Regions from separate parts of the Paraurantiacibacter namhicola genome, predicted to be linked through region 3. Evidence: predicted binding sites of a transcription regulator. Region 3 holds the regulator's gene; each other region holds the start of a gene.

Region 1 (5,392 bases), 200 kb from region 3:
CCTCATGGTCGCCCGGTTGCTCGCCCACGATCATCAGGTCCGCGCCGCGCGGCCCCTCGCCCATGACGGCATGATTTTCGAGCTGGCCGATGGGGCATTTGTGGCAGCCCTCGATAGCCTTGGCGATAGCATCCAGCGTTTCGGGCCGTTCCTCGAAATCCAATTCGCCTGCTGCCACCATCTCGCTCTCTCGCCTTTGCGCGCCTGCCACCAATTCGGGTATCAACGCCGCTTCGGGCATGTTTTTCCAGTACTTGCGCGGCATTTCCTTCGTCATTGCGCCGATCTTTAGCCGGGCGGGATTGAAGATGGAGGCGTAATATTTGCGCCAGAGGTCCTCCGTCGGATCGCCGGACGGCGCATCGCTGCGCTCCGCTGGCGGGCCTTCGCGCATCGTCTCCCCGTCCCAGTGCAGGCAGCCGCGCGGTGTCAGGATGGACCATTTCATATTGGCGAAGCGGCGCTTGAAGAAACCGGCATTGGCACGGACGATGTGATGCTCCGGCTCGAACCAGGCGACGTAGTGATCGCCTTCCTCACCGCCATCTTCGGTCTCGATGCGGCGGAAGCGGACGAAGGCGTGCATCTTGTGGCTGTCGCGGCGGACCGCCTTGTCGAGCAGCTCCAGCTGGCGCACGTCGCGGTCCGCCTTGTCTTCCACCACGCGCAGGTTGGACTGCATGCGCCACAGCAGGCGATACAGCAGGGCGAACCGCTGGGGTTCGGAATGCAGGATTGCATTGCGGGCGAGGCTGACGAAGCGCTTGCTGACACGGACGATGCCGTCTTTCCCATCCGGCAGCGGCCAATCATCCGTCTCTCCCGCCGCGCCGCTGAACAGGTCGCCGCTGCCACCCGGCTCGATCCAGCTGACCTTTTCCGGAGCAATGCCCGCCGCCACCAGCGAACGCGCGCGGGCGCGCCAGAAGTCGAAATCGTCGGGACGTGGCAGGTGGACCGCGATCCCGTCCTGCACCGGATTGATGGAGGCCATGACTATGCCGCGAACAGTTCCAGCTGCTCCGCCTTGGGCGCGAGCAGGCTGCGCAAATCCGCGCGATCGGTCAGCGTGAGCGGCCGCCAGTCCGCCGCGATCAGGAACGGTCGCACCTTGGCGATGGAGACGGTGAGCTTCGCTATATCATCGAGCCGCAGGGTCCGGTGACGACGGCTCGCAATGATGCGGTTCACCGCGGTCACGCCGAGACCCGGGACGCGCAGCAATTCCTCGCGGCTTGCGCGGTTCACGTCGAGCGGAAAACGCTCGCGAAATTTCAGCGCCCACGCCAGCTTGGGGTCGATGTCCAGCGGAAGGTTCCCGTCGGCCTCCGTCGCCTGCATCACCTCGCCGGGCGCATATCCGTAGAACCGCATCAGCCAGTCCGACTGGTAAAGCCGGTGCTCGCGGATCAGCGGCGGGCGTTTCAGCGGCAGTACGGCGCTGGCGTCCGGGATCGGAGAGAAGGCGCTGTAATAGACGCGGCGCAGGCGGAAATTGTCATACAGGCGGCTGGCCTTGCCCACGATATCCGCATCGGTCGCGCTATCCGCCCCGACGATCATCTGCGTCGACTGGCCGGCAGGGGCAAAGCGCGGCGCGTGGCGGAAGCGCTTCTTCGCGTCCTTCATCTCCACGATGTCCGACTTCGTCTTGCCCATCGCGGTTTCGATCTGCCGCGCATCCTTGTCCGGTGCGAGGCGGGTAAGTCCGCTATCGGTCGGCAGCTCCACATTGATGGAAACGCGGTCCGCATAGAGCCCCGCCTGGTGCACCAGTTCCGGATCGGCTTCGGGGATGGTCTTGAGGTGGATATACCCGCGAAAATCGTGGTCCTCGCGCAAGATGCGCGCGGCCTCCACCATCTGCTCCATCGTGAAATTGGAGCTCTTGATGATGCCGGAGGACAGGAACAGCCCTTCGATATAATTGCGGCGATAGAAGCTGAGGGTAAGGTCCGCGATCTCCTGAGCCGTAAAGCGCGCGCGGCGCACATTCGAGCTCTTGCGGTTCACGCAGTAATGGCAATCGAAGATGCAGTGATTGGTCATCAGGATCTTCAGCAGGCTGATGCAGCGCCCGTCCGGCGCATAGGCGTGGCAGATGCCCATGCCCTCTGTCGAACCGATGCCCTTCCCGCCCAGCGAGTTCTTCTTCGCCGTCCCGGAAGACGCGCAGGACGCGTCATACTTCGCCGCATCGGCGAGGATTCCCAGCTTTTCGATTGTCGATAGCGCGCCCATCTGTTCCTTATATGTTCCAATGCACTTTAGTGCAAGAGCAACCGGGTCGGGAACCCGACACAAAAGTGTCCGTTTATCTCGCGCGGACCGGGCCCCTCTGGCGAGTTTCTCTCGTGATGTCGGACGCATTGCATGGCGTTTGCCCCATGCAAGAAATCAATCCGGGCCCGTCACGCGCGAGCCCTGCAACGGGAACTCATTATGAAATTCACTCTTCCGCTGGCACTCGTCGCCCTCATGACCGCACCTGCCGTGGCGAAGGACAAGGACTGGACCTTCGGCGACGGCGAAATGCCCGAGCGCTGGTCCGCCCTCAACAGCGACTACGCCCTGTGCGATGCCGGCCTGATGCAGTCGCCGATCGATCTCGGCCATCACAAGGCCCACGGCCAGATCGAAGTGCAGACCAATTACGGCACGACTGGCAGCACGCTGGCAGTCGCCCAAGAGAAGGTGCAGCTCGATTTCCCGGCCGGCATGATGATGATGTCGGGCGGCAAGACGTTCAACCTGATCCAGGTGCACTTCCACACGCCGGCAGAGCACGCCATCAGCGGCGAGCGTCACCCGCTTGTCGCCCACTTCGTCCACGCGACGGATGAAGGCGAGCTGGGCGTGCTGGGCGTGATGTTCGTGCCGGGCGATGCAAACCCCGGTCTCGATGCGCTGATGGGTTCGATGGACGAAGGCAATGGCGCAGCAGTCACGGTGGACGCATCGCAGATGATCCCCGAAGACCTGACGGTCTATCGCTACATGGGCTCCCTCACCACGCCGCCTTGCAGCGAAGGTGTGAACTGGCACGTCGCCAAGGCGACCATGACGGCGAGCCCCGAGCAGATCGCGGCGCTGACTGAAGCGCTCGGCCCGACGGCCCGCTCGCTGCAGCCGCTCGGCAACCGCCTGCTGGTTGCGCCGGGTCACTGATAACTGACCAACCAAATCGAAGGAGGCGCGTCGGTCACCGGCGCGCCTTTTTCTTTGTCTGGCAGAGGCCCCCGGGTGCCGAAGGATGGAACCGCTGGCGCGCCTGCTTCGTTGGTCAGGCAAAGGAGATACCGATGAGCAATACCGACGAACTAAAGACGAAATTCTGGAAATCGCTGGCCGACAGCCCTTTCCTGTTCCTGGAGCGCAGTGACGAGAGCGGCACCGCCGTTCCCATGAGTGCGCAGCTGGACAAGGACGCCGACAGCGCGATCTGGTTCTTCACGCACACCAAGAGCGCCTTTGCCAAGCTCGGCCCGGCAACGGCCACCTTCCAGGGTAAGGGTCACGAGATGTATGCCCGCTTCAACGGCAATCTCGTGAAGGAAACCAGCCAGGAGCGGTTCGACCAGTTCTGGAATAACTTCGTGGAAGCCTGGTATGAAGGCGGGAAGGACGATCCCGACATCCTGTTCCTGCGTATGGACCTTGGCACTGCCGAGATCTGGGACGCCGACATCGGCCTGCTGAATGTCGCGAAGATGGCGCTGGGCAAGTATGTCCAGCCCGAGCAGGAAGAACAGCACGTCAAGGAAGCCGCGCTGTAAATTCCGCCAACCGTAATTGAAAAGGGCCGCCCCGGTTGATGCCAGGGCGGCCCTTTTTTGTGAGTTCTCCCGACCCGACTAGTCGAGGATGGACGGGAACAGGCCAGTCACCAGGATGATGGCCACCGCCAGCGGGCACAGCCACGCCAGCAGAAAGCGCCAGATGGTGAACATGATCGGCGAAAGGCCGGTCGTGCTTTCCAGCAGGCGGCGATCCGCGCGCCAGCCCACGAAGATGGACACGAACAGCGCGCCCAGCGGCAGCATCACCTTGCCGGTGAAGCCGTCCACCGTGTCCAGGATGTCGGTCTCTGCGAACAGCGACCAGAAGCCGAGCGGGCGCACATCCGACCACACATTGTAGCCCAGCAGACAGGCGATCCCGATCAGGAACGCGCCCACGCCGAAGATCAGCGAAGACTTCGTCCGGCTCCAGCCCATTTCGCCCACGCCCCATGCCGTGGGCACTTCCAGCAGCGAAATCGAGCTGGTGATCGCCGCGACCAGGATCAGGACGAAGAACAGGAGGCCGATCAGCGAGCCAGCGGGCATGCTCTCGAAAGCGAAAGGCAGCGTCTGGAACACGAGCGTCGGGCCCGCGGCCGGGTCGAGGCCCACTGCGAAAACGATCGGGAAGATCATCAGGCCCGCAATCAGTGCCACGGCCGTATCGGCAAAACCGATGGCCAGCGCGGTGGAGCCAAGCGGCGTGCCCTGCCGAATGTAGGAGCCGTAAGTGATGATGCCCGCAACACCCAGCGACAGCGAGAACAGGGCCTGGCCAAGCGCGCTGTTCATCACTTCGGGCGTCAGCTTCGACCAGTCCGGCGTGAACAGGAAGGCGGCTGCCTCCCCGATATCACCCACGATTGCCCCGTAGATGGTGATACCAAGCAGCAGCACGAAGAAGGCCGGCATCAGCCAGGTGGCCGCCTTCTCAATCCCGCCCGAAATGCCGCGTGCGACGATGATAAGCGTCGTGCCCATGAACAGCAGGTGCATGGTCAGCAGCAGCCAGGGGTTCGCGAACAGGTCGCCCATGCGGCCCGCAATCTGTTCCTGCGATTGGCCCTGCAGCGCGCCGCGGAAGGGCTCGCCTGCGAACAATGCGCCGAAAAAATCGCTCGCAAAGACGCCGACGTAATACAGCACCCAGCCAGCAACGACCGAATAGAAGGAAACGATCAGGAAAGCCGCCAGCGCGCCAAGGCCGCCAACCAGCGACCACGCCGGGCTGACGCGCGATTGCGTTGCCACCTTGCGGATGGAACCGACGGCATCGGTCTGCCCTGCCCGGCCAATGAAGATCTCCGCCAGCAGCAGTGGCAAGCCCAGCAGGACCACGCAGCCGATGTAGAAGATGACAAAGGCACCGCCCCCGCTTTCACCCGCGAGCGTCGGAAAACGCCACAGATTTCCAAGCCCGACTGCCGCGCCGATGGCGGCAAGGATGAATGCCGACCGCGAGGACCAGCCATCGCCGGTCGCACTGGTGGAAATTGCCATGTAGTCTCTCTCCCGACCCCGTGTTCTTGGCGCGCGTCCTAGCAAGCTATCGGCGGACAAGTCGAGAGGTGGTTTGCGCCTGTCCCTCACTGGGCTACAGGTTTGCCATG
Region 2 (5,392 bases), 410 kb from region 3:
AACACCTTGACCTCCGACGGGCGCGCATCGCCGGTCGCCTTGCGGAAATCATCGTCCGGCCCAGCCTGATCGGCAGGATCGATTCCGGCGGCCTTGCAGACGGCGGCGTAAAGCTTGAGGTCGAAATTGACGGTGCGCTGCGTGGGCGCTTCGCTGTCCACCTGCTTGTCCGACCTGTCGGGATATCTATAGAGCGAGGCAAAATCATTTGCCTCTTTGATGCTCAATGAATGATGCTGAATTGGACAATCTAATGCTAGAGCGTCACTGAAAGGACGATCTTCTTCAATTCGCCTGTTAAACGATATTGCTATGTTCTCGTTGCGATAGTGTTGGCCGTCCACGACCTGACCGGTCACATGCAGCATGACCTCTTCTCGAGGCCAATCAGTCAGCTCCTGCCCGTAGAAGAAGAATCGGAAATCAAATGGGCGATAGGCGATTTTTTCGATCTTTTCCGAGACCTCGACCTCGCGCAAACCTGTTCTTGCGTCAGGAAGTTTCCATCCTCGTGTGTCACCCTTCGGATACTTTTTGCCGGACTTTCCCGAAAAAAACTTTTGGCGTAGCTGATCATCACTCAGTGATGGGTCGGTGAAATACTTAATTGTGTTCTGAAGCTCAGATTTTTCAAAAGCTACCGCCAAATCATCTCTGGCCGTGATTACGCCTTTGCTTGTCGTATAAAATAGCTCCTTCAAGTTGAAACCAGCGTCATAAGTTGAAGCGTGCGCGGCATTGAAAGGAACGAAAAAATAGTAAGGATGGAAGAGGTCCAGTTTCGTCCAGTTATCAGGATTATCAAAAACCTGGCCTGATCGCAGAACCTTATCTTTCGCAAGCCGAGTCCCCCAGAAGTCCCGATGATAGACCGATGTCTTCCTAGGCTCGATGCTCGCATCGCGTTTCTTGATCGCGATAATGATCGACACCCCTTGCTTTATGTCGAAAACATTTTTGTCGGGGCTGCCGGTCGGAGTTCGCTCACGCTTGTTCGAATTTCCATGTAGGTCAATTACATGGATCGCATCGAAGGTTGAAAGGAGGTGCCAACGCATCCCGCGGAAGGTGGGGTTGGACAAAAAACCGTTGTTCGAAATGAAAGCAAGTACGCCTTGCCCATTATCGGCAATCACTTTCTCCGATGTGCGAATGAATTTCACGTAGTCATCGAGTAGCCAATGTCGGCGTTCACCAAAGTGCTTACCATCGACGTACTTATAGTCCTCAATAAGACGGTTGCTGAATTCACTCTCCATGTTCTGCGAAACACCCGAATACGGCGGATTCCCGATCACGCACATGATCGGCGTCTGCCGTTTCACATCGCCCGCGCCGCGCGCTTCGTCGGCCAGCGCCTGTAGCGCGAAGAGGTCTTTCACCTCGCGCTCGGCGGGTTCCAGCGCGTTGGTCAGCCAGACGGAAAGGCGCGGGGGCCATTGCTTGCCGGTGGGCCAGTCTTCCGGCGGCTTGCCAGTATTGGGCACATAGCCGCTTTCGGTGAGTTGCATATCCAGCTTCATGTGACACATTGCATAGCTGGCCATCAGCAGTTCGAAACCATGCAGGCGCGGCAGCAGGTCGCGCTCGACATAGTTGGACCATGCGCCCGGCGCGCGCGACTTCACCCGATCGGCAATGGTCTGCACGGTCTTGGCAAGGAAGGTGCCAGTGCCCGTTGCAGGATCGAGGATTTGCACCCGGTGAACCTCGCGCTTGATCGTGCGCGGCTTGCCGGTTTTGGGATCATCCTGTCCTGTGTCCCAATCAACGGTTACTTTCTTTGTATCGGCCAGCCCGTCGGGAATATCGAATTCGGTCTTCAGCACATCGTCCACCGCACGCACGATGAAATCGACCACCGGTTCGGGCGTGTACCAGACCCCGCGCGCCTTACGCTTCTTCGGGTTATACTCCGCCAGGAACGTCTCGTAGAAATGGATGAAGGGGTCATTGCGCGCCGTGAACTTGCCGAAATCCTCGAACAGGTCATGCGGGCGACTGGCGCGGAGGACGTTCACTAGGTCTTCCACCGCGTAAATCAGCCACTCTGGCAAATCGAAGCCAACGATTGTTTGAAACAGGCCGCGAAGAAATGGGTTCGATTTGGGAAGGAGCTTCAAGGCCTCGTCGCGGCTAAAGTTCTCCGGCGTCTCGGTATCGTGCAGGCGTGCTGCGAACATGCCGTAGGTAATCGTTTCCGCGTAGAGATCGGCGAATTCTTCCGGCGTGAGGTTGGGCAGCAGGTTCTGTTTGAACACTTTGAATTGGCGGCCCAGCGTCGTCTGGAATTCCGGATCATCCTTCAGCGCGATATCGACTTCGCCTTTGATGATCGCTGCCTTGTTCGCCATCATCTCCGCAAGCCGCTTTGCACTGCGGATGCTGATAGGCTGTTCTTCGACAAATAGACGCAGGTATCGCTCAAGTTCTTCGAACTTTTCCGGCAGCGGCTGCAATCCGCCCAGGTCGCCCATAAAGTCGGCAATGGATGTGTGGTGGATCACCTCGCCTTCACGGATGAACTCGAAATCGACGCCGTTTGTGTAGATGAGGTTGTGATAGGCCGCTTCGTAACGCTTGCGCTGTTCGACGCTGTAGCCCTTCAGCTTCACCACATCCTTTGGCAGGTCCTTCGCTTCCGCCCACCCGAACGCCACGCCGTCGCGGTGAAACAGGAAGTCCGGCATGCCGCCTTCGCTGCGCTTGGGCTCGTTGATGACGCTGGCGGTCTCGTCGATACTTTCGAACAGGCGCTGGAGTGGCGCACGATAGCTGTGCTCCGTCGCATCGCCGCTTGCATGGATCCGGCTGATTTCTTCCAGATAACCGGCAATATCCACGTGCGACCGCTCCCCCTGCGAATTCTCTCACCCCCATCCTTCGCCAATCTCCCGCCGCTTGCCAAGCGCAATCGCGCTGGCCCCCTCTGGCAAAGGCGGAACCGGGTCCCCACCTTGTTCGCTCATTGGGCAGGGCTGCGCGGCGGCTGGCCCGGGGGGCGGCGTGTGCCGTCTTGACAGCAGCGAACGAAACCGGAACACGGCCCACTTATGGCACTTACCAAAATCTCCGTCCGCGGGGCGCGCGAGCATAACCTCAAGGGTATCGATATCGATCTGCCGCGCGATGCGCTGATCGTCATCACCGGCCTTTCGGGCAGCGGCAAGTCCTCGCTCGCTTTCGACACGATCTATGCCGAGGGGCAGCGGCGCTATGTCGAGAGCCTGTCGGCCTATGCGCGCCAGTTCCTGGAGATGATGCAGAAGCCCGATGTCGAGCATATCGACGGGCTTTCTCCCGCCATCTCCATCGAGCAGAAGACCACCAGCCGCAATCCGCGCTCCACCGTGGCGACGGTGACCGAGATTTACGATTACATGCGCCTGCTGTGGGCGCGGGTGGGCATTCCCTATTCGCCCGCCACGGGGGAGCCGATCGAGGCGCAGACCGTGTCCAACATGGTCGACCGGGTGATGGAACTGCCCGAAGGCACGCGGCTCTACCTGCTCGCCCCGGTGGTGCGCGGGCGCAAGGGCGAATACCGGCGCGAGCTGGCCGAATGGCAGAAGGCGGGCTTCACCCGCGTGCGCGTGGACGGCGAGATGTATCCGATCGAGGAAGCCCCCGCGCTCGACAAGAAGTTCAAGCACGATATCGAGGTGGTGGTGGACCGGCTGGCGGTGAAGAAGGGGCTGGAAACACGCCTCGCCGACAGTTTCGAGACCGCGCTGAAGCTGGCCGAGGGGCTGGCCTATGTGGACCTGGCGGACCTTGACCGAGTCCCAGCGCAGGCTGGGACCTCCCTCGGAGGCGCGCCAGGCTTGCAGGAGGTCCCAGCCTCCGCTGGGACTCAGGACGGGGGCAAGATGAAGGGCGCAGGCCTGCCCGCCAACCGCATCGTCTTCTCCGAAAAATTCGCCTGTCCGGTGAGCGGCTTCACCATCGAGGAGATCGAGCCGCGCCTGTTCTCCTTCAACGCCCCCCAAGGTGCCTGCTCCACCTGCGATGGCATTGGCGAAAAGCAGCTGTTCGACCCGCAGCTGGTCGTCCCGAACGAGGCGCTGACGCTGAAGAAGGGCGCAGTCGTGCCCTGGGCGAAGAGCAACCCGCCGAGCCCCTATTACATGCAGGTGCTCGGCAGCCTGGCGAAGGAATACGCTTTCGACCTCACCACCCCTTGGCAGGAGCTGTCGCAGGAACACCGCGACGTGATCCTCCACGGCACGAAGGGTAAGCGCGTGCCGCTCACCTTCAAGGACGGGCGCAAGCAATATACGGTCAACAAGCCGTTCGAGGGCGTCATCGGCAACCTCAACCGCCGCATGCTGCAAACCGAAAGCACCTGGATGCGCGAGGAGCTTGCCAAGTTCCAGACCGCGCAGCCCTGCGAAACCTGCGGCGGCAAGCGCCTCAATGAAAAGGCGCTGGCGGTGAAGGTCGCCGGCACGGACATCGCCACGCCCACGCAGATGAGCGTCGCGGCGGCGAAGGACTGGTTCCTCGCGCTCGATGCCAAGCTGGGCGACCAGCAGCAGCAGATCGCCAAGGCCATCCTGAAGGAAATCAACGAGCGGCTGGGCTTCCTCGACAATGTCGGCCTCGACTACCTGGAGCTCGACCGCACCTCCGGCACGCTGAGCGGCGGGGAGAGCCAGCGCATCCGCCTCGCCAGCCAGATCGGCAGCGGGCTTTCCGGCGTGCTCTACGTGCTCGACGAGCCCAGCATCGGCCTCCACCAACGCGACAACGACCGGCTGCTGGAAACGCTGAAACGCCTGCGCGACCTCGGCAACACCGTGATCGTGGTGGAGCATGACGAGGATGCCATCCGCCAGGCGGACCATGTGGTCGACCTTGGGCCCGGCGCGGGCGTGCGCGGGGGCGAGGTGGTGGCGCAGGGCACGCTGAAACAGGTGCTGCGCAGCAAGAAGTCGCTCACCGCCGACTACCTCACCGGCCGCCGCGAGATCGCCGTCCCGGCCAAGCGCCGCAAGGGCAACGGGCACAAGCTCACCGTCCACGGCGCGCGGGCGAACAATCTGCAGGACGTGACCGCCAGCATCCCGCTTGGCACCTTCACCTGCATCACCGGCGTCTCCGGCTCGGGCAAGTCGAGCTTCACCATCGACACGCTCTACGCCTCCGCCGCGCGCACGCTCAACAACGCCCGCGTGGTGGCGGGCGCGCACGACAAGGTCACCGGCCTCGAATATTGCGACAAGGTGATCGAGATCGACCAGTCGCCCATCGGCCGCACGCCGCGCAGCAACCCCGCCACCTACACCGGCGCCTTCACCCAGATCCGCGACTGGTTCGCGGGCCTGCCCGAAGCTCAGGCGCGCGGTTACAAGCCCGGCCGCTTCAGCTTCAACGTCAAGGGCGGCCGCTG
Region 3 (5,392 bases):
TGGCAGCGGCCCGAAGGGTGACGTGCTGGCCGCCGCGCGCATCGCGGGCATCATGGCCGCCAAGCGCACGGGCGAGCTGATCCCGCTCTGCCACCCGCTCGCGCTAGAGACGGTCAGCGTGGACTTCGCCTTCGACGAAAGCGCGATCCGCGTCACCGCCCGCGCGGCGCTGACAGGCAAGACAGGCGTGGAGATGGAGGCGCTCGTCGCCGCCAGCGTGGCCCTGCTGACTATCTACGACATGGCCAAGGCCCTGGAGAAAGGCATGGTCATCGAACAGGTCCGCCTGCTGGAGAAGACCGGCGGCAAGAGCGGGGACTGGCACGCGACATGAGCATGCTGTCGCTGGAAGAGGCGCTCGCAAGGCTGCTGGACGGCGTCACGCCTCTGGGCAGCGAGCAGGTTGCGGTGGAGGCGGCGCTGGGCCGCTACCTCGCCGCTCCGCTGCTGGCGCGGCGTACTCAGCCTGCCGCGGACCTCTCCGCCATGGACGGCTATGCCATGGGCGCAGGCGGCCTGGCCGGGCCATGGCGCGTGGTGGGGGAAAGTCGCTGCGGCCATCCCTTCGGCGGCTCGCTGGTGGATGGCGAGGCGGTGCGCATCTCCACCGGCGCGCTGATGCCTTCAGGGGCTGGTGCCGTGCTGTTGCAGGAGAACGCAGCCCGCGATGGCGATGCCCTGTCGCTGAACGGGGAAGGCGAGCCAACGCCGCGCCACATCCGCCGCGAGGGCTTCGACTTCGCCTCGGGCGAGACCGTGCTGGAAGCAGGCACCCGCATTGGCGCGGCCCAGCTCGCGCTCGCCATGTCGGCCGGGCATGGCACGCTGGCGGTTGGCAAACGCCCGTCCGTCGCCGTGATCGACAGCGGGGAGGAACTGGTCAGCGACCCGGAAGCCGCTGGCGAGCATCAGCTCCCCGCCTCGAACGGCGCGATGGTGGAAGCAATGGTGCGCGGCCATGCGAGCGAGGTCAGCCGGCTCGGTCCCGTCAAGGACAGCATGGAGGCGCTGCTGGGCGCGCTCGACCGTGCCGGCGATGCCGATGTCGTCGTGACCAGCGGCGGTGCCTCGGTGGGTGATCACGACCTGGTGAAACCGGCGCTGGAGCGTTTGGGCGCGGAGGTCAACTTCTGGCGCGTAGCGATCCGTCCGGGAAAGCCGCTGATGCTGGCGCGCAAGGGCAAGACGACTGTCGTCGGCCTGCCGGGTAATCCGGTGTCCGCCTATGTCACGGCCGTCCTGTTCGTGATGCCGCTCCTGCGTGCGCTGGGAGGAGCCAGCGATCCCCGAATGCAGACAATGGCGATGCCGCTTGCCGCGCCGATGCCGGAAGGCGGGCCGAGGATGGAGTTCCACCGCGCCGTGCTGGACGAGGCTGGAGCCGCACCTATCGCCGAGCGTGACAGCAGCGCCCTTCGCGCCCTCGCAACGGCGCAGGCGCTCATCATCCGGCCCGCAGGATGCCCTGCATCACGGGCTGGCGACATCGTGCAGGTCTGTTGCCTCGAAAATGGCGGAATCGCTTGACGCACTGATGAATGTTGCTTAATCGTTCCCTGTCCGTTCACCAATCGACCCACTCGGGTTGACGTGTCCGCTGCAAGGAGGCCTTGGCATGCTCACAGCCAAGCAACACGAATTGCTCCAGTTCATCCAGCGCCGCCTGGAAGAATCCGGAATCTCCCCGTCTTTCGAGGAAATGAAGGAAGCGCTGGACCTGAAATCCAAGTCCGGCGTCCACCGCCTGATTTCCGCCCTTGAAGAACGCGGCTTCATTCGCCGCCTGCCGAACCGCGCCCGTGCACTCGAAGTGCTGCGCGAGCCGGAAGATGTGAATGCCGGCGGTCGCAAGACGCCGACCAGCAACGACAATGTCGTCGAGTTCAAGGCTCCGGCGGCGGCTCCGGCTCCCGCCAACGACGTGGTCGAGATCCCTCTGCATGGCCGCATTGCTGCCGGTGCGCCGATCGAGGCCTTCGAAGATCACCAGAGCCTGCCCGTCCCCGCCGCCCTGCTGGGCGCAGGTGAACATTACGCGCTCGAAGTTTCAGGCGATTCGATGATCGAGGCCGGCATCTTCGATGGCGACTTCGCCCTAGTCCGCAAGACCGACACCGCGCGCGATGGCGAAATCGTGGTCGCGCTGGTGCGCGGCGAGGAAGCCACGCTCAAATACCTGCGCCGCGACAGCGGGCAGGTGGTGCTGGACCCCGCGAACGCAAGCTATGAGCCGCAGATCTACAGCCAGAACGAAGTGCAGGTTCAGGGCAAGCTCGCAGGGCTGCTCCGCCGCTACCACTGATCCGGCATTTCGCCGCAGTTTGAGGCTGTGGGCGGCGCAGGACCGGACTTGCTCCGCTGTGCCTAGCGCCGCCCCCGGTCGCCCCACCAGCCATGTTCGCCCTGGCTTTGCGCAACCGTGGTGACCCGCGCATCCTCGCCGTCCAGCACGATGGCGAGGCCGCCACTTTCGGACAGCATACGCATATCCGCCTTCAATACACGCGGCTCGCATGTGCGCGGCAGCCAGCGCTCGGAAATGACGATGTCCGATCGTTCGCAGGCCGCGGCAAGGTCTCGCTCGGCAATCAGTTCACGACTCCGGCTGATCAGGACCTGCCAGGTGCGACCGTCTCGCTCTACGCCGATCACGCAGAAGTCCGGGCTGCACCGCGCACCGGGCCAGTCTGCCAGCGGCACGGCTTCGCCCTGCACGCCCGCAAGCTCCATCAGATTGCCGCGCGCATAGCTTGACCGGCTGTCCCGGAGCACCAGCAGCCGCTCGTCCTCCCCGGTGATACCGACATGCCGCCCGTCGCCTGAAACCAGCAGGTCCGGAACGGGCGTCGCAATCATCATCGCGGTGGCGACTGCCGCGGGCACAAAGCCCAGCAGTCTCGCCCTCCCTCGCCAGAGCGCCAGCCACAATCCTCCCGCCACGAACAGCGCGAAGGCGGCATTGCCCATATGCGGCATCAGCTTGACCGCGCCCGGCTGCGCCGAAACCGTGTGCGCTATGCCCAGCAGCAGGTCGAGCGTCTGCCCTGCAAGCCACCACGCCGGTGCGCCCAGCCCGAACAGGTCCAGGAACAGCGCCAGCGCGATCAGCGGCATGGACAGGAATGTCACCAGCGGGATGGCAACGACATTGGCCAGCGCCCCGTAAACGCCTGCCCGGTGGAAGTGGAACAGGACGATCGGCATCAAGGCTATCTCGATCACCATCCCAGTCACCAGAAGCATGAAAGCGCCCCGCCCCGTCCTCCGCAGCCAACCCTCTTCGCGCGGCCTCAGGAAGGCACGGACGGGCGCGCTGTTGTGCAAGGCGACGATGGCTATCACGGCGGAAAAGCTCATCTGGAAGCTGGGCCCGACCAGCGTCTCCGGCCACAGCAGCAGCACGAAGGCCGCCGCCACGGCTACCATGCGCAGGCTCAGCGGCTCTCGCCCCAGTGCAAGGGCGATAAGCACCAGCACCGCGCCCACGCAGCTTCGCACCGTGGGCACCTGCGCGCCGGTCAGCAGGGTATATCCAATCCCCGCCAGGGCCGCGATCCCGGCGGCCAGCACCGGCAGCCTGACACGCAGGACCAACCAAGGCCAGAGCGCCAGCAACCGGATTGCCAGCATGTAAGCCGCCGCAATCACCGCGCTGACATGCAGTCCGCTGATCGAAAGCAGGTGCGTCAGCCCCGCGTCCCGCATCGCCTCCTCGTCTACCGACGAAATGGCGCCGCGGTCCCCGCTGGCAAAGGCCGCCGCGATGGATCCCGCCGATCCGCCCAGATTGTCCCGGACATGCCCCGACAGGCGCCTTTGCAGGCTGCCGATAAGCGAGCCCCTCTCGGCGCCCTCCAGCACCTCGACCTCGCCCAAAGCGCTGCCGGTGGCGGCATACCCCTGGAACCAGGCGGTGCGCGCAAAATCGTATCCTCCTGGCAGCATGGGCGCTGCTGGCGGCATCAGGCGAGCGCGAAGGCGGACCACTGCGCCTTCCGTCAGGTCTGCCCGGTCGTTCTCCAACGGCACGTTGACCCGCACCTTGATGGCCGAGCCGTCCTCTGGCGAGCGTGTGGCCATGACCAGCCTGACCCGTTCCTGCGAGGGTTGCTCGATACGCTCCAGCACCGTGCCCTCGAACGTGCCGAATACAGGCCTCTCCAACGCAGGCTGGCCGACCGTGGCCGAGCGCGCCCACGCCAATGCCAGCCCGATCGCAAACACCAGCCCCACCGCCATGCAGGCCCGCAGCAGCGCATCGCGATCCTCCCGCCCACGCCATGCGGCCAGCGCGCCCAGCACGAGAAATCCCGCCGCGGCCATGCTGGCAATCCAGCTCGCCGGCCCCGGAAGCGTGAACCACGATGCGATGCCCGCAGCAAAAGCCACCACCAGCCAAGGGCCCTTGTCGAAGCCTGCACGGCCCAGGGCGCCTTCAAGCGTGTCCGCGATGCTGGACAAAGCCGCGCGCATTCGCCAAGGCGTGTGCTGCAACGCAACATCGCCATCGCCCTCCCCCATGGGCACCAGTGGTGGCACGCGCGTGGCCATCAAATCGATTGGATAGGAAAGACAGCCCAATGGCAAGCGGCAGCGACGGCAATTTCGGCTCTGACCGCCAGGTCGTCACCCGTTTTGCACCATCGCCCACCGGTTTCCTGCATATCGGCGGCGCGCGTACGGCGCTGTTCAACTGGCTGTTCGCAAAGCATCACGGCGGCAAGGCGCTGCTGCGGATCGAGGATACGGACCGCAAGCGCAGCACGCAGGATGCGATCGACGCGATCCTGGATGGCCTGTCCTGGCTTGGCCTCGAATATGATGCGGACCCGATCTACCAGTCGCAGCGGGCGGACCGGCACCGCGAAGTGGCGCTGAAGCTGCTCGAAGCAGGCCATGCTTACAAGTGCTTCGCAACGCCCGAAGAGCTGGAGCAGATGCGCGCAGAGCAGCGGGCCAACAAGCAGCCGATGCGCTACGATGGCCGCTGGCGCGATCGCGACCCGTCCGAAGCGCCCGGCGGCACGCCCTTCACCGTGCGCCTGAAGACCGCGACCGAAGGCGAGACCGTTATCGAGGACGCCGTGCAGGGGCGCGTCGCGGTGAAGAATGCCGAAATCGACGATTATATCCTGCTTCGCGCCGATGGCACGCCGACTTACATGCTCGCCGTGGTGGTCGACGATATCGACATGGGCTGCACGCACATCATCCGCGGCGACGATCACCTCAACAACGCCTTCCGCCAGCTGCCGATCATCCATGCCATGCAGGGGATCGAGGACGGTTGGGAGCAGCCCGTCTATGCCCATGTCCCGCTGATCCACGGCAATGACGGCGCCAAGCTCTCCAAGCGCCATGGCGCAACCGGCGTGGAAGCTTACCGCGACGA
Region 4 (5,392 bases), 380 kb from region 3:
GCGCCGACGATGGCGTCGATCTCCGTGAAGAAGGGGCACTGGCTGCGCGAACGGAAGCAGGAGAAGACGAGCGAGGCGCCGGGCGCTGCGATGTTGGCGAGGTGGCGGAAGGCGGCGACCGGATCATCGAAGAACATGACGCCGTGGCGGGAGACCATCAGGTCGGGGGCGGAGGCCGCGGGCTGCCATGTCGCGGCATCGGTGCATTCGAAGCTGGCATTGGGCATGTTCGCGCCGCGTGTGCGGGCAGCCTCGATCAACGCTTCCGAGATGTCGATACCGTGGACCGACGCGGCGCTTCGTTCGCGGCCGATGGCGAGGGACAGCTCGCCCGCGCCGCAGCCGATGTCCAGCACGCGGGAGCCTGCGCGTTGGCGGATGTCCGCCAGCAGGCGCGGGGTGAGTTCGCCGAAGGCCCGGTCCGTCCGCCGCCATTCGCTGGCCCAGCTGCTGCCGACGCGGCCTTCCCATTCGCTCTTGCCTGTCATGCCATGTCCGTACTGCGGCAAATCGAGACTGCAACACCAAACGAAGGAGGCCGGCGCGCATCCCGCAGGATGTGCCGCGCCGGCCCCGGTTCGGTAAGGTGTGACAGGTGTTACACTGTCCAGGGGCGAATAACCGCCACCACCCTCTTGAGGATCAGTCTTCGGGGTTCGCGTCCGGCCCCGTCATCATCTCCTCGGCCACCTCGTCGGTTTTGCCGCGGATCGCAGCCTCCAACTTGGCGCACATTTCGGGATTCTCTTTCAGGAAGGTCTTGGCGTTCTCGCGGCCCTGGCCGATGCGGACGCTGTCATAGCTGAACCAGGAACCGGACTTCTCCACCAGGCCGGCCTTCACGCCGAGGTCGAGGATCTCGCCGATCTTGGAAATGCCTTCCCCGTACATGATGTCGAATTCGACCTGCTTGAACGGCGGGGCGACCTTGTTCTTCACCACCTTCACGCGGGTGGAGTTGCCGATCACCTCGTCACGGTCCTTGATCTGGCCGGTGCGGCGGATGTCGAGGCGGACAGACGCGTAGAACTTCAGCGCGTTGCCGCCCGTCGTGGTTTCCGGATTGCCGTACATCACGCCGATCTTCATGCGCAGCTGGTTGATGAAGATCACCATGCACTTGGAACGGTTGATGGAGCCGGTCAGCTTGCGCAGGCTCTGCGACATGAGGCGGGCCTGCAGGCCGACGTGGCTGTCACCCATCTCGCCTTCGATTTCGGCGCGCGGGACCAGGGCGGCGACGGAGTCGACCACCAGCACGTCGATCGCGTTGGAGCGAACCAGCGTATCGACGATTTCCAGCGCCTGCTCACCCGTGTCGGGCTGCGAGATGATCAGCTCGTCGATATCGACGCCCAGCTTGCGGGCATAGACCGGGTCCAGCGCGTGTTCCGCATCGACGAAGGCAACCGTGCCGCCGCCCTTCTGCGCTTCTGCCAGCACGTGCAGCGCCAGCGTGGTCTTGCCCGAGCTTTCCGGCCCGTACACCTCGATGACGCGGCCCTTGGGCAGGCCGCCAATGCCAAGGGCGATATCCAGGCCGAGCGAACCGGTGGAAATCGATTCCACGTTCATCGCTTCCTTGCTGCCCAGCTTCATGGCCGATCCCTTGCCAAAGGCACGGTCGATCTGCGCGAGTGCGGCGTCCAGCGCCTTCTGACGGTCCACGTTATTTTCCTTTTCGACGAGCTTCAGATTTGCACTTGCCATCGCATGGCCTCCGTCAGGTTTCTAGGGTCGTTACAAACTCTTCAACGGAAACCCGTGTACCGCCTTTGTTCCACGAGAACAAGGGGAGAACGAAAGTTTTTTCTAACAAGCGTCGAACGGCGGACTTTTGCGCCCGGCCACGCGCAGCCTGTCAGTCGATGACGGAGGGCCTTGTACGCCAGTCCAGGGTCCGCGTGCCATTGGCCGGCACGTCCAGCTCGTAGACGATGAAGCCGTCCTTCACCCGCGTGCCGCGCAGGCCGCGCACATCCCACTGGCCGGACCATGCGAGCTGCACGCGCACGCGCACAGGCTGCGGATTGGCATTGCGGAGTGTCAGGCGTTTCTTCGCCCATTTCTTCGGCTTGCGATGGTCATGCGGGCGCGTGGCGGTGCACTGACCGGATACCTGCGTACTGGAGCCTGCCAAAATCTCCACATCCTGCCCGGTGGCGTAATCGCGGACACGGTCGCTCCCTACCAGAAGGTCGCCATAGGAGGTCGATTCGTAGATCAGTACTTCGCCATCGGGCAGCGAGGCGCCAAGGCCCAGCCGCTCCACATTCTCGACCTCGATCCGGCGGTCGGCAAAGGTGAAGCCGCGGCTGTCATCCTCCGGCAGGCAATCGAGCTGGTACATCAGCGTGCCGGACACGGCGTCCTTGTCCAGGAACAGCACCTGCTTGCTGGACTGCGCAGCGACGGTGACGGGTTCGGGCACACGGTAAAGCTTCAGGTCGCCGAGGTCCTCTTCCGATGCGACCATCTTCGCGCCGGTCACGATGACTTCATTGTCCGCCGCATTGCGCGCGACAGGGATCATTGCCGGTGCGGGCGGCGGCGGAGGTGGCGGAGGTGGAGGAACACCGGCATATCCCGCGCGGTATCGCCGGTCATACTGCGCATAGGGACTGCCCGCCGCAGTATTGCCGATGGGATAGCATGTCAGCTGCAGTGGCGGCGCGGTGGGCGGTTCGGCCAGGTCCTCGTAATCGCTTTCCACATTCAGCGTGCCCGCCACGGCCATCAGCTGCGCGTCCGGGAAGCTCTGCCCGTTATCGTTCACGATTGTCAGCCAGCTGAGCAGCTTGAACGGCAATTCGCTGCCCTGCCCGCCTTCCGGCACGGTCAGGACATAGCTGGCCTCCCAGTCGAAGCCCCATGCGAGATAGGTCAGCTGGACGGTGTAAGTCCCGCCTTCGGGCGACATCGTGTCGACGGAGAACACCGGCTGCGGGACGAGGCCCTGCGGCAATTGGTCGAACACCAGCTTCTCCGGCACGCCGGAACAGCGCACGGCCTCAAAGCCTTCGTCCATCTGCAGGACGATGCCGCCATTGGCCTGCGTGCGGATGATTGCGGAGCTGGCCACCTGCTCCCCCGTGGCGGGATTGGTGCGGGTGATGCGCACGCGGTTGCCCAGCGTCCCGTCGACCAGGGATGCGGGGCTGAGAAGGTTGGCGTCCTGGTTCTGCTCTATCGTGCCGCCCGGCAGGCCGGTGACGATGGCGGTGACGGCCACCATGCCTTCCGCCACGCCCACGAAACGCAATTGCGAGCGGCCTGGCGGCAGCGTGACCTGCCGGGTCTCGGTGATCATGGCGAAGCCTTGCGGCCATTCGCGGTCCATCGCATCGCCCTCGCCGCGCGCGGGGTCGCGATAGACCGTCACCGCAATGTCGCCCGGCTCGCCTGCCGTCACCTGCACGCGATCCTGCGCGGCGGCGGGAGCGGCCAGCCAGCCAGCCGCCAGCAGCGGTATCAATGCATGACGCAGGAGGCGCATCGGCCGCGGCCTCAATACTTGGTTTCGTACGTGACCTCGACCACCCGCTTGCCATTGGCAGGCACGGTGACGGTGTAGCGGCGCCGGTCGAGATCGAGCTGCTCGCCCGCCACATCCTCAGACACGACGCGGAAGTCACGGCTCCACCACCCGCGATCCAGCCCGGCCTGCGTCAGCTGCACGTCGGTCGGCACCGGCTTCGCATTGGTGAAGGTGTAACGCATGGTGGTACGATAATAATCGATCTCGCGCTCCACTTCGATCGTGCTCACCTCACCATCCTTGATGACGCGGTAGCGGGCGCTGCGCTCGAACTCGCCCCTGCTGATCTTGTCGCGGCTGATCACTGCGGCCTGCACCGTCACATCGAAGGCTTCGCCCAGGTCGAGCGTCAACATGCTCCCCATCGGGGTGTGGCCGATATTATCCTCGCCCACGAATTGCGGATTGCCCTGCGCATCGCGCTGGTAGAAGCGCACCGTGCCCTGCGGCAGAGCGTCACCCAGCCCCGCCGTGCGGCTGGTGGAAAAGGCCAGCTGGCTGGTGACATTCATCGGCCGCCGGTCGGACGTCAGCCAGCCCACGCCGCGGGCATAGATCTTGCGGGCGGGCACGCCCTGCACGTCCAGGAAGCTGACCTGCTTGGTCTGCGCCTGCGCGATCGTGGTGCGGCCCGGCAGCGGGTAAAGGTAGAAATCGCCGAGCTGCTCGCGGTCCGCCGTTTCCGTGCCCGGATCCACCTGCGCATTGCCATAGGAGCCGACGCCGCTTCCCGCGCCGCCCGCGACCAGCAGCGTATCGGCATTGTGGAAGGTGGTGCCCGTGTTGTTCTGCAACGTGACCCAGCCTTGCATGTCGATCAGGCCGCCATTCTCGTCATACAGCGCGACATAATCCGCGCCCCAGTTCAGCCCCGGCGTCAGGTAGCGGATGGAGGCCGGGCGGCGGCCGCCCTGCGCGCTATCCACCGTGACGGACAGCGTCGGGCGGGCGCGCAGATTGGAAGGCACGCGGTCGAACACGACGCGCACGGGCAGGCCATCGTCCTTCAACACCTCGATCCGGTCGCCGATGCGCACCACCACGCCGCCTGCCACGGACAGCACGGTCGCATTCTCGCGCGTGACGGCGCCGGTTGCCGGGTTGGTGCGAACCAGCGTTACCTGCTTGCCGACGTGCTTTTCCATCAGCTTGGCAGGCGTCAGGATGTCGTAATCGAAATTCTGCTCGATAATGCCCGCGCCCGCCGCATTGAAGCTGAGCGTTTGCGCCTGGATGCGGGCGGATACGTCGGGAAATTCGATCGTGCTGCGGCCGCGCGGGATATCGATCTGGCGCACGTCCTGCACCAGCGCGCGTCCGTCGGAATAAATGGTGACGCTGACATCGCCCTGCGCCGTTTCGTCCGGGTCTGTCGGCGTCTGGGCATTGGCCGGCATTGCAAGCGAGAGCGCGAAAGCGGAGGCCGCAAGGCCGAAAGCGGGACGAAGCATCGAATTCCCCTCAGATTTGAAGGGGAAGCATGCGCCGCGGCACAGGCTTCGTCAAGCCTGATGTAATAATGTCACATGATTGAATTAGGCGCCCTTGCGCGCACCCGGGCCGGACGCATTCAGCGCCTTCGTCACGGCATCTCCGATCTGCTGGACGCTGAATGGCTTGGCCAGGAAGTGCATGTTGGCCACGTCGATTTCCTCGCGCAGCTGCTCCTCGGCATAGCCGGACATGAACAGCACCGGCAGGTCGCCCTGCTGCTTGCGCAGCGCCTTTACCATGGTCGGCCCGTCCATGCCGGGCATGACCACGTCGGACACGACGATGTCGAAGCCTTCGCCCTTTGCGTAGGCGGCAAGCCCTTCCTCGCCATCGGCGGCGGTGGTGACGGTGTGGCCCGCG

Evidence for each region. The regulator LexA, encoded in region 3, represses DNA repair genes until DNA is damaged. The targets are predictions, from matches to a motif close to GTTCCNCNCTTGTTCT.
Region 1: the regulator LexA is predicted to act here: its motif matches at 2,244-2,259, upstream of A6F65_RS07740 (putative DNA modification/repair radical SAM protein).
Region 2: the regulator LexA is predicted to act here: its motif matches at 2,949-2,964, upstream of uvrA (excinuclease ABC subunit UvrA).
Region 4: the regulator LexA is predicted to act here: its motif matches at 1,786-1,801, upstream of recA (recombinase RecA).

Annotation. Positions count from the first base shown of each region.
Region 1 is NZ_CP016545.1:1,582,315-1,587,706, reverse strand. Features, by position in the region: gene A6F65_RS07745 (UdgX family uracil-DNA binding protein) at 1-994, opposite strand, end outside; gene A6F65_RS07740 (putative DNA modification/repair radical SAM protein) at 997-2,241, opposite strand; gene A6F65_RS07735 (carbonic anhydrase) at 2,443-3,168, shown strand; gene A6F65_RS07730 (pyridoxamine 5'-phosphate oxidase family protein) at 3,303-3,776, shown strand; gene A6F65_RS07725 (sodium-dependent transporter) at 3,855-5,282, opposite strand; gene panB (3-methyl-2-oxobutanoate hydroxymethyltransferase) at 5,390-5,392, shown strand, end outside.
Region 2 is NZ_CP016545.1:1,367,316-1,372,707, forward strand. Features, by position in the region: gene A6F65_RS06685 (type ISP restriction/modification enzyme) at 1-2,843, opposite strand, end outside; gene uvrA (excinuclease ABC subunit UvrA) at 3,054-5,392, shown strand, end outside.
Region 3 is NZ_CP016545.1:1,781,872-1,787,263, forward strand. Features, by position in the region: gene moaC (cyclic pyranopterin monophosphate synthase MoaC) at 1-334, shown strand, start outside; gene A6F65_RS08750 (molybdopterin molybdotransferase MoeA) at 331-1,527, shown strand; gene lexA (transcriptional repressor LexA) at 1,616-2,302, shown strand; gene A6F65_RS08760 (ComEC/Rec2 family competence protein) at 2,365-4,551, opposite strand; gene gltX (glutamate--tRNA ligase) at 4,581-5,392, shown strand, end outside.
Region 4 is NZ_CP016545.1:1,401,523-1,406,914, reverse strand. Features, by position in the region: gene A6F65_RS06835 (class I SAM-dependent methyltransferase) at 1-488, opposite strand, end outside; gene recA (recombinase RecA) at 643-1,710, opposite strand; gene A6F65_RS06825 (DUF4139 domain-containing protein) at 1,862-3,496, opposite strand; gene A6F65_RS06820 (DUF4139 domain-containing protein) at 3,508-4,989, opposite strand; gene A6F65_RS06815 (hybrid sensor histidine kinase/response regulator) at 5,074-5,392, opposite strand, start outside.